DNA from 3 places in the Ancylobacter sp. VNQ12 genome. Region 3 is predicted to be linked to each of the others. Evidence: predicted binding sites of a transcription regulator. Region 3 holds the regulator's gene; each other region holds the start of a gene.
The links. The regulator PhoB, encoded in region 3, activates phosphate uptake and scavenging genes when phosphate is short. The targets are predictions, from matches to a motif close to TGTCATNNANCTGTCAT.

Region 1 (4,300 bases), on a different contig from region 3:
GGAAATCGCCGCGCACATGGCCGTTGCGCGAAAGGGTGTAGGCGCCGGCCATCATGAACAGGGCGCCGTAAAGCATCAGGCTGACGTCATACGCCCAGGTGGTCGGGTCGCGCAGGACGTAGCGGCGGAAGACCTCATAGCAGATGGCCAGCATGAGGATGACGATGCACCAGGCGAACAGTTTGCCGATGAAGGCGTTCAGCCGGTCGACGCCGAGAAGGAGTGCTTGCATGGGATATCCGTCGGGCGGGCGCACAGAGGCTGCGCGCCATCCGGACGGTCGAAGCCCTCGCGGCACGCAACGTTGCGGGTGAAGCGGGCACCGAGAGGCGCCCCCTCCCTGTGGGAGAGGGCGCTACCGGACGGCCAGATCAGGCCGTCTTGAAGAAGTGGTCGTAGGCGAACTTCGAGTCCGGCTCGTATTCGAGGCGGAAGCCGACAATGCGCTTGGCCCATTCCTTCTGGCTGTCGACGACCTTCTTGAACACCGGGTCGGCCGAGAGATTGGCGATCACCACATCCCACGCCTTGAGCTGGGCTTCGAGAACCGGCTTCGGCGTCGGGAGCACCTTCACGCCGCGCGCCTTGATGGCCTCCAGGTCCTTCGAATAGCGATCCTGCGCCTTCCACATCATGGTGGCGGAGGTGGCATCGGAAGCGCCCTTGAGGATTTCCTGCACGTCCTTCGGCAGGCCCTCGAACTTGGTCTTGTTGAACAGGATCTCGAAGCACTCGAGCGCCTGATGGTAGCTGCCGAGCATGTAGACCTTGGCGACGTCGGGGAAGCCGAGCACGAGGTCCGAGGAGGGGTTGTTGAACTCGGCGCCGTCGAGCAGGCCACGGTCGATGGCCGGCACGATCTCGCCGCCCGGCACGATCGTCACCGCTGCGCCGAACTCCTTGAACAGGTCCGCACCGAGACCGACGGTCCGGTACTTCATGCCCTTCATGTCGGCGGCGCTGGTGATCTCCTTCTTGAACCAGCCGAGCGGCTGGCTCGGCATCGGCCCGGTGAGCATGCCGACGACGTTCAGCTTCAGCGTGTTCTGTACCAGGTCGTCATAGAGCGCCTGGCCGCCGCCGAAGCGGATCCAGCCGAGCAGTTCGTCGGCGTCCCAGCCGAAGGCCGGGGCGGTGCCGAACAGCGAGAAGGCCTTGTTCTTGCCGTACCAATAGGCGGCGACGCCATGGCCGCCGTCGAGGATGCCGGACGACACCGCGTCCAGCATCTGGAAGGCGGGGACCACCGAGCCGGCCGGCAGCAGCTCAAGCTCGACGCGCCCGCCGGTCATGGCGTTGACGCGTTTCACATAGTCGCCGGCGAACTCGTGGAAGATGTCCTTGTTCGGCCAGGTCGACTGGAACTTCAGCTTGATCGGCGCCTGTGCGTGCACGGCGGGCGCCGCGACCACGGTGGCGCCGGCCGCGGCAGCGGCGGTGGCGATGAAGCGGCGACGGCTGGTGCGGATGTCGTGGCGCGAATCCGCATTCTTGCCTGACGTTTCGGTCATGGCGTTTCCTCCTATGGCGTTTCCTCACGGGTCGAGCCCGCCGGGCGGCGCTTCAGCGCCTTGTCCCGATGCTTCAAGGAGACGATGCCGCAGAGGTAAGTGCAAGCCTTAATTCGCGGCAGTTGCGTCAATCGGACTCTACCAAAGTAGAAGCTGGCGGGGATTTGGCGGCGGTTTTCGGTGCATTCGTCATCGGGCTGTCATTCGCGGCGATTTGAAGTGCCCCTCAGGGCGGGCTCGACCCGCGTTTCGATGGGAACATATCCATGCGCTCCATTCTTCTCGCCGGCGTGTCGGCGGTGGTGCTCGGCCTCGCGGCCACGGCCGCTTCGGTCCAGGCTCCCGCGCCGTTCAACCGCATCTCGACCTTCCATGTCGTGGACAACCTCCCGGCCGGCGCGGACGCCGCCAAGTCGACCGCGGCCGAGATCATCACCTTCACCGAGGACGGCAAGACGCTGATCTACAGCGACAGCCCCGGCCAGCGCATCGGCTTCATCGACATCACCGATCCGTCCGCGCCGAAGCCGGCCGGCGTGGTGGCGCTCGAGGGCGAGCCGACCACCAGCGTGGTGATCGGCGGCAAGGCCTATGTCGGGGTCAACACGTCCGAATCGAAGGCCAACCCCTCCGGCCATCTCGCGGTGGTCGACATCGCCGGCCGCAAGGTCGAGGCCAAGTACGATCTCGGCGGGCAGCCGGATTCGATCACCAAGAGCCCGGACGGCAGCTATCTCGCCATCGCCATCGAAAACGAGCGCGACGAAGAGGTGAATGACGGCGCGCTTCCGCAGGCCCCGGCCGGCAATCTCACCTATTTCCAGGTCAAGAACGGCGTCGTCGACGGCGCCTCGAAGAAGGTCGTGGACCTCACCGGCCTCGCCAAGGTCGCGCCGGAGGATCCCGAGCCCGAATATGTCGACATCAACTCTCGCAACGAGGTCGTGGTCACGCTGCAGGAGAACAACCACATCGTCGTCGTCGACCTGCCGACCGGCAAGGTGACGAACCATTTCTCCGCCGGCACGGTCGATCTCGATCACATCGACACCAAGAAGGACGGCGTGATCGATCTCTCCGGCTCCGCCAAGGGTGTCGCCCGCGAGCCCGACACCGTGCAGTGGATCGACGACGAGCGCTTCGTCATCGCCAATGAGGGCGACTGGAAGGGCGGCACGCGCGGCTTCAGCGTCTTCGACAAGACCGGCAAGCTGCTGTTCGAATCCGGCACCGCGCCCGAGCATCTGGCGGTGCGCCTCGGCCATTATCCCGAGCACCGCAACAAGAAGGGCATCGAGATGGAGGGCGCGGAAGTCGCGACCTTCGGCGGCGATCGCCTGATCTTCGTCGCGTCAGAGCGCGGCTCGCTGGTCTTCGTCTATCGCGACAAGGGCGGCTCGGAGGCTCCCGAGCTGCTTCAGGTCCTGCCGGGCGGTGTCGGGCCCGAGGGCCTGATCGCCATTCCCGGCCGCAATCTGTTCGTGACCGCCAGCGAGACCGACCTGCGCGAGGATGGCGGCATCGGCTCGGAAGTGACGGTCTATGAGCGCCAGCCCGGCGCCAGGCCGGCCTACCCGACCATCCAGTCGGAGAACGGCCCGGACGGCCTGCCGATCTGGTGGGCGGCGCTCTCCGGCTTCGCGGCCGACGCGAAGACGCCCGGCAAACTCTATGCGGTGACCGACAGCGCGCTCTCGCAGGCCCGCATCCTGACCGTCGACGCGACCGCGCTGCCGGCGAAGATCACCGCCGCGACCGTGCTGACCCGTGACGGGCAGCCGGCCAAGGGGCTCGACCTCGAAGGCATCGCCGTTCGCGCCGAGGGCGGTTTCTGGGTCGTCTCGGAAGGCAACCCGGAGAAGAAGGACAACCCGACGCAGAACCTTCTGCTGCGCGTCGGCGCCGACGGTGCCATAGCCGAAGAGATCGCGCTGCCGGAAGCGGCGGCCGCGCAGGCGACCCGCTACGGCTATGAGGGCGTTGCCGTCACCGGCGCCGGTGACGACGAGACCGTGTGGATCGCCGTCCAGCGCGAGTGGAAGGACGACCCGAAGGGCTTCGTGAAGCTGCTCGCCTATAAGCCGGCAGCCAAGAGCTGGGGCTATGTGCGCTATCCCCTCGACAAGGCGGAGAAGGGCTGGGTCGGCCTTTCCGAGCTGACCGCCTACAAGGACGGCCTCGTCGTCATCGAGCGCGACAACCAGGTCGGCCCCGCGGCGAAGCTGAAGAAGCTGACCTTCGTCTCGCTCAACGGCGTGACGCCGGCAGCGCTCGGCAGCGAGGCGGCGCCGGCGACGCTGACCAAGACCGAGGTCAAGGACCTGCTGCCGCTGCTCGCCGCGCCGCACGGCTATGTGCTCGACAAGGTCGAGAGCTTCGCCATCGACAGCGCGGGCAATGCCTTCGTCGTCACCGACAATGACGGCGTGAAGGACTCCTCCGGCGAGACCGAGTTCTTCGCCATCGGCAAGCTGAACTGATCCGGTCAATAATCGACAGTGCGGCGGGCGTCCCTCGGGGCGCCCGTCTTGCTTTTGTGCTCCCAAAGGCCGCCAACTCCTGCTAGTGGCGACACCGGATGGAGGAGCGATGAGGATCGGCGCGTGCCTGGCCATCACCCTTGCCCTGGGGCTAGCCGCTTGCTCGGAGAGCGGGCCCGTGCGCTATCAGGGCTACGCCGAAGGCGACGTGATTTTCGTCGGCCCGGACGAAGCCGGTCGGCTGCTGACGCTGAATGTCAATGAGGGCGACCGGGTGACGCCGGGCAGGGCGTTGTTCGAGGTCGATCC
Region 2 (4,300 bases), 270 kb from region 3:
ACGGCTGCCGTCGCGCACGATCAGTGCCGAGGGCAGGCTGCGCACGAAGACGCCGACGCCCTTGCGCGAGGTGAGATGGCCCTCCTGCTGGAGCTGCTGCAAGGCGCGGCGCAGCGTGATGCGCGTGACCCCGAGCTTTTCGGCAAGATGAACCTCGCCGGGAAGCTGGCTCCCGGCCTGCAGGCAGCCGCTGTCGATCAATGCCAGTATGTAGGCGTAGATCTGCTGCCAGATGGGCGTGTCGGTGCGGGGACGGAAGACCAAACCGTCGAAGCCGGATACGTCGCCCGATCGGCCGGACGGAGGCCTCACGCTTCTGTTCACGCTTTCACTCCGCGGCATGCGCGAGATTGGACATCAGGTCTCGATCAAGCGCTCGGCGAGCATAGACGATTTCGCCGGCGACGATCGTCGCCACCACCTGCGGGTGGGACATATCGGCAGCATCGACGAGGATGAGATCAGCGCGCTGGCCGCAGCGGAGGCTGCCGCGGTCCGCCAGCCGCGCCACCCGCGCGGGATTGCCCGAGACGAGCGGCCAGAGGCTCGCCAGCTTGTCCAGGTCGCCGCCGGCCAGTGTGAACGCCGCGTAGAGCGGGGAAGGATAATGATAGTCGCTGGTGAGGACGGTACACAGATTCCGGCGGACCGCGTCGCCCGCATCGAGCGCGCCGTTATGGCTGCCGCCACGCACGACATTGGGAGCGCCCAGGATGACGTCCTCGCCCACCGCGCGGGCAGCTTCCGCCGTGTCCAGCGTCAACGGGAATTCCGACGATGCGGCTCCCAGCGCGCGGAAGCGGGTCCGCTCTCCAGGCGAGGCTTCGTCGTGAGCGAGCAGGACATTGCCGTGTGCTCGCGCACGGGCGGCAAGGCCCTCAATGGCGGCGGGAACCGCATCCCGACGGCTCCAGACGCGGTCGAGCAGCGCCATGTAGTCGTCGCGGCTGACGCCTGAACGTTCGGCCATCTGGCCGATCTTGCGAGCTATGGTGCCCTTCAGCACCGAACCTGTCGTGTGGTCGTTGAAGGCGAGGATAGGCGCAGGCGACAATTCCAGCCACCGGGCCACCTGCACCGCTTCGTCGAGCGCGAAGGTCTCCCAGCGCAGATGCAGGCGTGTGTCGCAGGCCAGCGTGTCGCGCAACTCGGTAAGAGTCTGCACGAACGCCTGCGCCGCCTCGGCGGAGCGAAGGCCGGGCTCCCACGAGACGGTGACGCCGTGGAAAGCCGTGGTGATTCCGTTCGCGACGAGCTGGCGATCGGTGTCCAGCAGCGCGAGCTTGGTGTCGAAGCGCACGCCCGGGCGGGGCATGATGTGACGCTCGAACGCGTCGCCATGGATATCGACGATACCCGGTAAGATCAGCAGCCCCGAAGCATCGAGGCGGCGCGCGCCATCGATCGCCGGTGCCAGGCCCGCGCCGGCGATATAGAGCGGGCCGTCGCACCATCGACCATCGACCAGCGTCGAGCCGTTTTCAATCCGCCACGCCATCACCGCACACCCGCCGCCCTGTCGTCATCCATGTCACGAACTCGTCATTCGCTGTCTATACAGATAAGCAATCGAAAGACATCCTGTCTATACAGCAAGGGGCAGAAAATGTTTCGCAGGCTTGTTCCCGCCCTCGCCATCTCCCTGGTGACCGCCTTCTCCGCCATGGCGGAGCCGGTTCGCTTCGCAGTAACGGACATTGAGGGGCTCGAGGCCCTCCAGCAGGAGTTCGGTCCGTTCCAGAAGGCCCTGGAAGAGAAGACCGGTCTTGATATCGAGCTGATCCCCGTCAGCTCGCGTACCGCCGCCGTGGAGGCGATGAATGCCGGCCATGTCGAGCTGGTGCTCACCGGCCCGGCCGAATACGTCATCATGAAGCAGCTCAGCGATCCGCGTATCGTCGTCGCGTGGCAGCGTCCCGATTATTTCGCCCAGATCGCGGTTCTGGCGAACGGCCCGATCCGCACGCTCGGCGACCTTAAGGGCAAGAAGATCGCGTTCGGGTCGGTGGGCTCGACCTCGCAGCATCTGGGGCCGGCGCAGGCACTTGCCGACCAGGGCCTCGTCTATGGCAAGGACTATGAGGGCGTGATCATCTCGCGCAACGTGGCGGCGGAAGCGCTCATTCGCGGTGACATCGCCGCCATGGGCCTGAACTTCGGCCACCTCAACGCGATCCGCAAAGCATTCCCGAACGCGGCCTTCGCCGTGGTGGCGCGCGGCCGCGACCTGCCGAACGACATCCTCGTAGCCCGCAAGGACATTCCGGAGGAAACCTTCGTGAAGGTCCGCGAGGCGTTCCTCAAGCATGGCAACGAATTGATGAGCGCCGTGCTGGAAGGCGAGGACAACAAGAAGTTCAAGGGCGGCATCTTCATCACCGACATCAAGGACAGCGACTACGACTATGTCCGCTCGATGTACCGCACCATCGGTGTCGAGAGCTTCAACTCCTTCGTCGAGTGATCCCGTCTTCCGAGGCCGGACAAGCACGCGCTTGTCCGGTGCTCTCCTATTTTGGCGCCGCACCGAGGGGCAACACATGGATGCCGCGTTGCAAGACGCCCTGAGACAGGCCGCCGCCGTGAACGTGCCGCCGGCGCACACGCCGGCGCGGCCGCCGAACGGCGCGCAGATCATTCGCACCCACGGCCTCGGCAAGAGTTACCCGAAGGGGCCGTCCGTCTTCGCGGGGGTGCAGCTCGACATTCGCGCGGACCAGCGGGTCGCGCTGATCGGCTCCAACGGTGCAGGCAAGTCGACACTTCTGAAATGCCTGATCGGCCTGCTGCCGTCGAGCGAGGGCGAGATCATGACGCTCGGCGAGAGCTTCTCGGCGGCGCCGACGCCGGTGCAGCTTCAGCGGCTGCGGCGGCAGATCGGCTTCGTGTTCCAGAACCATGGTCTTGTGAGCCGGCAGTCCGTACTCACCAACGTCATTCAGGGCAAGCTCGGCCTGCCGGGAAGCTGGCGCGCCTGGCATCACGCCCTGGCAGACCGTATGTGGCGTGAGGAGGCGATGCAGGTTCTCGCGGAGGTTCGGCTTGCCGATAAGGCGCGCGCGCGTGCCGATGAACTCTCGGGCGGGCAGGCGCAGCGCGTCGCCATCGCCCGGGCGCTGATCCGCAAGCCGAAGCTGCTGATCGCCGATGAACCGGCGGCGAGCCTTGATCCGGCCGTGGGGCGCGACATCATGCAGATATTCTCCGACCTCGCGCGCGAGCATGGCATCACGCTCGTCTACACGACGCATGACATGCAGCATGCGCTTGACTACTCCGACCGCATCGTCGCGCTGAAGGGAGGCCGGGTGTTCTTCGACCTGCCGACCTCGGCGGTGTCATTGCGCGACATGGACGGCGTCTTCCATGCATAGCCCGTCCTTGCCGTCGCGGCTGCCGTCGATCTCGCCGGTTTCGTTCACCCTGCTCGTCATCTTCGGCGCCATGTTCCTCGCCTCCGTCGGGCAGGTCGCCCCTTCGCCCGAGCGATTGGCCGCGGGCGCGCCGCGCATGGCCGACCTCGTGGGCCGCATGCTTCCGCCGAACACCGAGCCGGCCTTCATGCAGCGCATGTTTTGGCGCATCGTCGAGACCTTCCAGATCGCGCTCGTCGGCACGGTGTTCGGCGTGATTATCAGCTTGCCCATGGCGTGGTTCGCGGCGCGTGGCATCTCTCCGCTTGGCGCGTTCCGCCATGTGGTGAAGGCGATCGTGTCGCTCTTCCGTACGGTGCCGGACCTCGTCTGGGCGCTGCTCTTCGTGTCGACGCTCGGACTAGGCGCCGTGGCCGGGACGATGACCATCGTGGTCGACACGATAGGCTTTTGCGGGCGCTTCTTCGCCGAGTCCATGGAGGAGGCCGACAAGAAGCCCCAGGAGGCGCTTCAGGCCATCGGCGCCAACCGGGTCGCGGTGCTATGCGGGGCGATCCTGCCGGACGTCATGCCGTCGCTGATCAATTCCTCGCTCTTCGCGCTGGAGAAGGCGGTGCGCTCGTCGGTGGTGCTTGGCCTTGTTGGCGCGGGCGGGATCGGGCAGGAGCTGAAGGTGGCGTTCGATCTGTTTCAGTGCAGAAACGCCTCCGCCATCATCCTGGCGATCTTCGCCATCGTGCTGGTGATGGAGTTCCTGACCGACCGGCTGCGCACGAAATTTCAGTAGATGACCACGCCTCAACCCTTCTTCTTCGGCAGCACGATCGCGGCCGAGCCCCTGATGAGCGCGGGCGACGGCGCGGGCTCCTTGATCTTCTTCGGCTTCTTGGCTTCCTTGTTGCTGCGTAGCTGACCCTTGGCCATGA
Region 3 (4,300 bases):
CGCAGCGATTCCGAGGCCATCTCCAGAAAGGCCGCGCCGTCTTCCGTCAGCGACAATTTGCGCGTCGAGCGATGCACCAGACGGGCGCCGAGACGGTGTTCGAGCTGCGCCAGGCGGTCGCTGACCACCGATTTCGACAGGCGCAGCCGGCGCGCCGCCTCGCTGATCGAGCCCGCCTCCGCGATGGCGACGAAGGCGGCGATGCCGTCCAGTTTCATCGTTCGATTTTTCCGGACATGAAATCCATTTTCAGCAGTCTAATCCGGACGAGGTGTCCTCGCCATACTTCTGCGTGACACAGGCCGCGGCGTTCCCGGCGGTGGATGGTTCATTCAAGGAGATTTTTCATGCCCCGTCTCAAGGACAAGGTCGCGCTGATCACCGGCGCCAGTTCCGGCATCGGCCGCGCCACCGCGCTGCTGTTCGCCGCCGAGGGCGCAAAGGTCGTGGTTGGCGCGCGCCGCAAGGACGAGCTCGACACGCTGGTCGCCGAGATCACCGCCGCCGCCGGCGAAGCGGTGGCGCTGGCCGGCGACGTGCGCTCGGAAGACTATGCGCAGGCACTGGTGGCGCTGGCGGCCGAGCGCTATGGCCGGCTCGACATCGCCTTCAACAATGCCGGCACTCTCGGTGAGAAGGGGGCAAGCACCGGCGTCTCGGCCAAGGGGTGGGAGGACACGCTGGCGGTCAACCTCACCGGCGCGTTTCTCGGCGCGAAGTACCAGATCGCGCAGATGCTGAAGAACGGCGGCGGTTCGGTGATCTTCACCTCGACCTTTGTCGGCTACACCACCTCGTTTCCCGGCCTTGCCGCCTATGCCGCCTCGAAATCGGGGCTGATCGGCCTGACCCAGACGCTCGCCGCCGAATACGGGCCGCAGGGGGTGAGGGTCAACGCCGTGCTGCCCGGCGCGGTGGAGACCGAGATGTATCGCGAGGCCAATGACACGCCCGAGGCGCAGTCCTTCATCACCGGGCTGCATGCGCTCAAGCGGGTGGGGCGGCCGGACGAACTGGCGCGCGCCGTGCTCTATCTCGCCTCGGACGATTCGTCCTTCGTGTCGGGCACCGCACATCTGGTCGATGGCGGATTGTCGATCACCCGCACCTGAGAGGTGGGCTCGCAACGCCGGCCTGCTCCCTCTTCCCAACGGGGAGAGGGAATTACACGTCGGGCGTCGCGCCAGCGCGAAGAATAACCGCCCGATTTGCGGCGGCACGGTTCGGCTGAGATGATACCCCTATCGCATGCTGTTCGACCTGCCCGACCACGCCACGCTCTACCGCGCCCTTCTCGACCGCGACGAGGGCTATGACGGCCGCGCCTATGTCTGCGTCGCCACCACCGGCATCTTCTGCCGGCTGACCTGTCCCGCGCGCAAACCGAAGCCGGAAAACTGTACCTTCCACGCCACCATCGGCGCCTGCATCGAGGCCGGATTCCGCCCCTGCAAGCGCTGTCATCCGCTGCAGCCGGCGGCGAATGCCGATCCGGTCATCGGCGCGCTGCTCGCGGCGCTGGACGCCCGACCGGACCGCCGCTGGAGCGAGACGCATGTCGAGCGCATGGGGTTCGACCTGTCGACGGTGCGGCGCACCTTCAAGCGGCACTTCGGCATGACCTTTCTGGAGATGGCGCGCCAGCGCCGCCTGCGCGAGGGGTTCGAGACGCTGTATGAGGGCGGCAAGGTGATCGAGGCGCAACACGTAGCCGGCTTCGAATCTGCCAGCGCCTTCCGTGCCGCCTTCGCGCGGCTGCTGGGCTGTGCGCCGGGCGACATTGCCGGGCGCGGCGCGCTGCTGGCCGACTGGATCGCCACGCCGCTGGGCGACATGATCGCCATCTCCAGCGGCTCGCATCTCCATCTTCTGGAATTCATCGAGCGCCGGGCACTGCCCACCGAGATCGCCCGGCTGCGGCAGCGGGCCAAGGGCGACCTCGGCATTGGCGGCTTCGCGCCCACCGAACAGATCCGCGCCGAACTCGGCGATTTCTTTGCCGGCCGCTCCGCGCATTTCGCCACGCCTTTGGCGCTCGACGGCAGCGCCTTTACCCGCGCGGTCTGGGCCGAGCTGCGGCGGATACCGCCCGGCGCGACGGTGAGCTATTCGGAAATCGCCCGCCGCGTCGGGCAGCCGTCGGCGATACGGGCGGTGGCGCGGGCGAACGGCGCCAACCAACTGGCGCTGATCATCCCCTGCCATCGCGTCATCGGCGCCGACGGGTCGCTGACCGGCTATGGCGGCGGCCTCTGGCGCAAGCAGCGGCTCTTGGAGATCGAGCAGCAATACCGCGCGCCGCAGGCCGCAGCCGCCGCGCCCGATCAATGGGCGCGGGCGAACATCTCGTTGAACGAATAGCCGGAGCCGCGCACGGTGCGGATCGGGTCGGGCTGGCGCGGGCGGTTGAGCGCCTTGCGCAGGCGCCCGACATGCACGTCGACCGTGCGCTCGTCGATATAGACGTCCTGGCCCCACACGCCGTCGAGCAGCTGCTCGCGCGAATAGACCCGGCCGGGCGACTGCATGAGGAATTCCAGCAACCGGAACTCGGTCGGCCCCAGATGCAGCTCGCGGCCGGCGCGGTGGACGCGCTTGGTTTCGCGGTCGAGCTCGATGTCGCCGGCACGTAGCAGCGTCGAGATGTGCTCGGGCTTGGCCCGGCGCAGCAGCGCGCGCACGCGCGCCACCAGCTCCGGCACAGAGAACGGCTTCACCACATAGTCGTCGGCACCGGTGGCGAGGCCGCGCACCCGCTCGGTCTCCTCGCCGCGGGCGGTGAGCATGAGCACCGGCATGCGCTCGGTCTCCGGCCGGGCGCGCAGGCGCCGGCACAGCTCGATGCCGGAAAGGCCCGGGAGCATCCAGTCGAGAATCAGCAGGTCCGGCACGCTTTCGCGCAGCCGGGTCTCCGCCTCGTCGCCCCGCCCGACGCTGTCGACGGCGTAGCCCTCGGATTCGAGATTGTAGCGCAACAGGAGGGTGAGGGGCTCCTCATCCTCCACGATCAGAATATTGGTCGGCATAGGGGGCGTCCCGATCGCTTGCCAGAGGGCCTTGCCAGAGTGACCGTCCCTCACGCCGGGAACGGAACCGCCGTGATGCTGGAGGTGTCCTGCTTGGGCCGCTCGTCGGCAAGCTGCTGGCCGGTCGAGAGATAGTGCACGGTCTCGGCGATGTTGGTCGCGTGGTCGCCGATGCGCTCGATGTTCTTGGCGCAGAACAGCAGGTGCGTGCACAGCGATATGTTGCGCGGATCCTCCATCATGTAGGTGAGGAGCTCGCGGAACAGCGAGGTGTAGAGAACGTCCACCTGGCCGTCGCGCCGCCACACTTCCAGCGCGCGGGCATCGTCGCGGCCGGCGTAGGAATCCAGCACTTCCTTGAGCTGCTCCTGCACCATCGCCGACATGTGCTCGACGCCGCGCACCAGCTTCTGCGGATGGAACTCGCCGGTCAGCGCCAGCACGCGCTTGGCGGTGTTCTTGGCGAGATCGCCGATGCGTTCCAGATCGTTGGCGATGCGCATCGCGGCGACGATCTCGCGCAGGTCGCCGGCCAGCGGCTGGCGGCGGGCGATGGTGAGGATGGCCTTTTCCTCGATCTCACGCTGCAGCAGGTCGACCGGGCCGTCGAGCACGATCACCTTCTGGGCCAGTTCGGCGTCGCGCTTCACCAGCGCGGCGACGGAATCGGTGACCAGGCGCTCGGCCTGGCCGCCCATCTCGACGACGCGGCGCGAGAGTTCCTTCAGATCGGTGTCGAAGGACGAGACGATATGTTCGGTCATGGATTGATCCTCCGCCGCCGGTTCAGCCGAAGCGGCCGGTGATGTAGTCGCGGGTGCGCGCCTCGCGCGGATTGGTGAAGATCTCGGAGGAGGTGGCGACCTCGATCAGCTCGCCGAGATAGAAGAAGGAGGTGATGTCGGCGCAGCGCGCCGCCTGCTGCATGTTGTGCGTCACGATGACGATGGTGAATTCCTGCTTCAGCTCGTCGATCAGGTCCTCGATCTTCGAGGTCGAGATCGGATCGAGCGCCGAGGTGGGCTCGTCGAGCAGGATCACTTCGGGGCGCACCGCGATGGTGCGGGCGATGCACAGGCGCTGCTGCTGGCCGCCCGACATGCCGAGCGCCGAGGTGTGCAGCCGGTCCTTGGTCTCTTCCCAGATCGCGGCCTTGCGCAGGCACCATTCCACCCGCTCGTCCATCTGCGCCTTGCTCAGCTTCTCGTGCAGCTTCACGCCGAAGGCGATGTTGTCGTAGATCGACATCGGGAACGGCGTCGGCTTCTGGAACA

Region 1: a site for PhoB is predicted at 1,699-1,715, ahead of ACO2RV_RS23890 (esterase-like activity of phytase family protein). Genes of this name have one in related genera too.
Region 2: a site for PhoB is predicted at 1,530-1,546, ahead of ACO2RV_RS03770 (alpha-D-ribose 1-methylphosphonate 5-triphosphate diphosphatase). Genes of this name have one in related genera too.

Annotation. Positions count from the first base shown of each region.
Region 1 covers NZ_JBMSDU010000033.1:19,953-24,252, reverse strand. The annotation lists gene ACO2RV_RS23900 (TRAP transporter small permease subunit) at 1-232, opposite strand, end outside; gene ACO2RV_RS23895 (TRAP transporter substrate-binding protein) at 372-1,511, opposite strand; gene ACO2RV_RS23890 (esterase-like activity of phytase family protein) at 1,778-3,991, shown strand; gene ACO2RV_RS23885 (HlyD family secretion protein) at 4,170-4,300, shown strand, end outside.
Region 2 covers NZ_JBMSDU010000002.1:57,597-61,896, reverse strand. The annotation lists gene phnF (phosphonate metabolism transcriptional regulator PhnF) at 1-324, opposite strand, end outside; gene ACO2RV_RS03770 (alpha-D-ribose 1-methylphosphonate 5-triphosphate diphosphatase) at 329-1,498, opposite strand; gene ACO2RV_RS03765 (PhnD/SsuA/transferrin family substrate-binding protein) at 1,607-2,464, shown strand; gene ACO2RV_RS03760 (phosphonate ABC transporter ATP-binding protein) at 2,541-3,374, shown strand; gene phnE (phosphonate ABC transporter, permease protein PhnE) at 3,367-4,161, shown strand; gene ACO2RV_RS03750 (hypothetical protein) at 4,173-4,298, opposite strand.
Region 3 covers NZ_JBMSDU010000002.1:332,378-336,677, reverse strand. The annotation lists gene ACO2RV_RS05235 (LysR family transcriptional regulator) at 1-218, opposite strand, end outside; gene ACO2RV_RS05230 (SDR family oxidoreductase) at 348-1,112, shown strand; gene ACO2RV_RS05225 (bifunctional transcriptional activator/DNA repair enzyme AdaA) at 1,249-2,361, shown strand; gene phoB (phosphate regulon transcriptional regulator PhoB) at 2,325-3,026, opposite strand; gene phoU (phosphate signaling complex protein PhoU) at 3,077-3,790, opposite strand; gene pstB (phosphate ABC transporter ATP-binding protein PstB) at 3,813-4,300, opposite strand, start outside.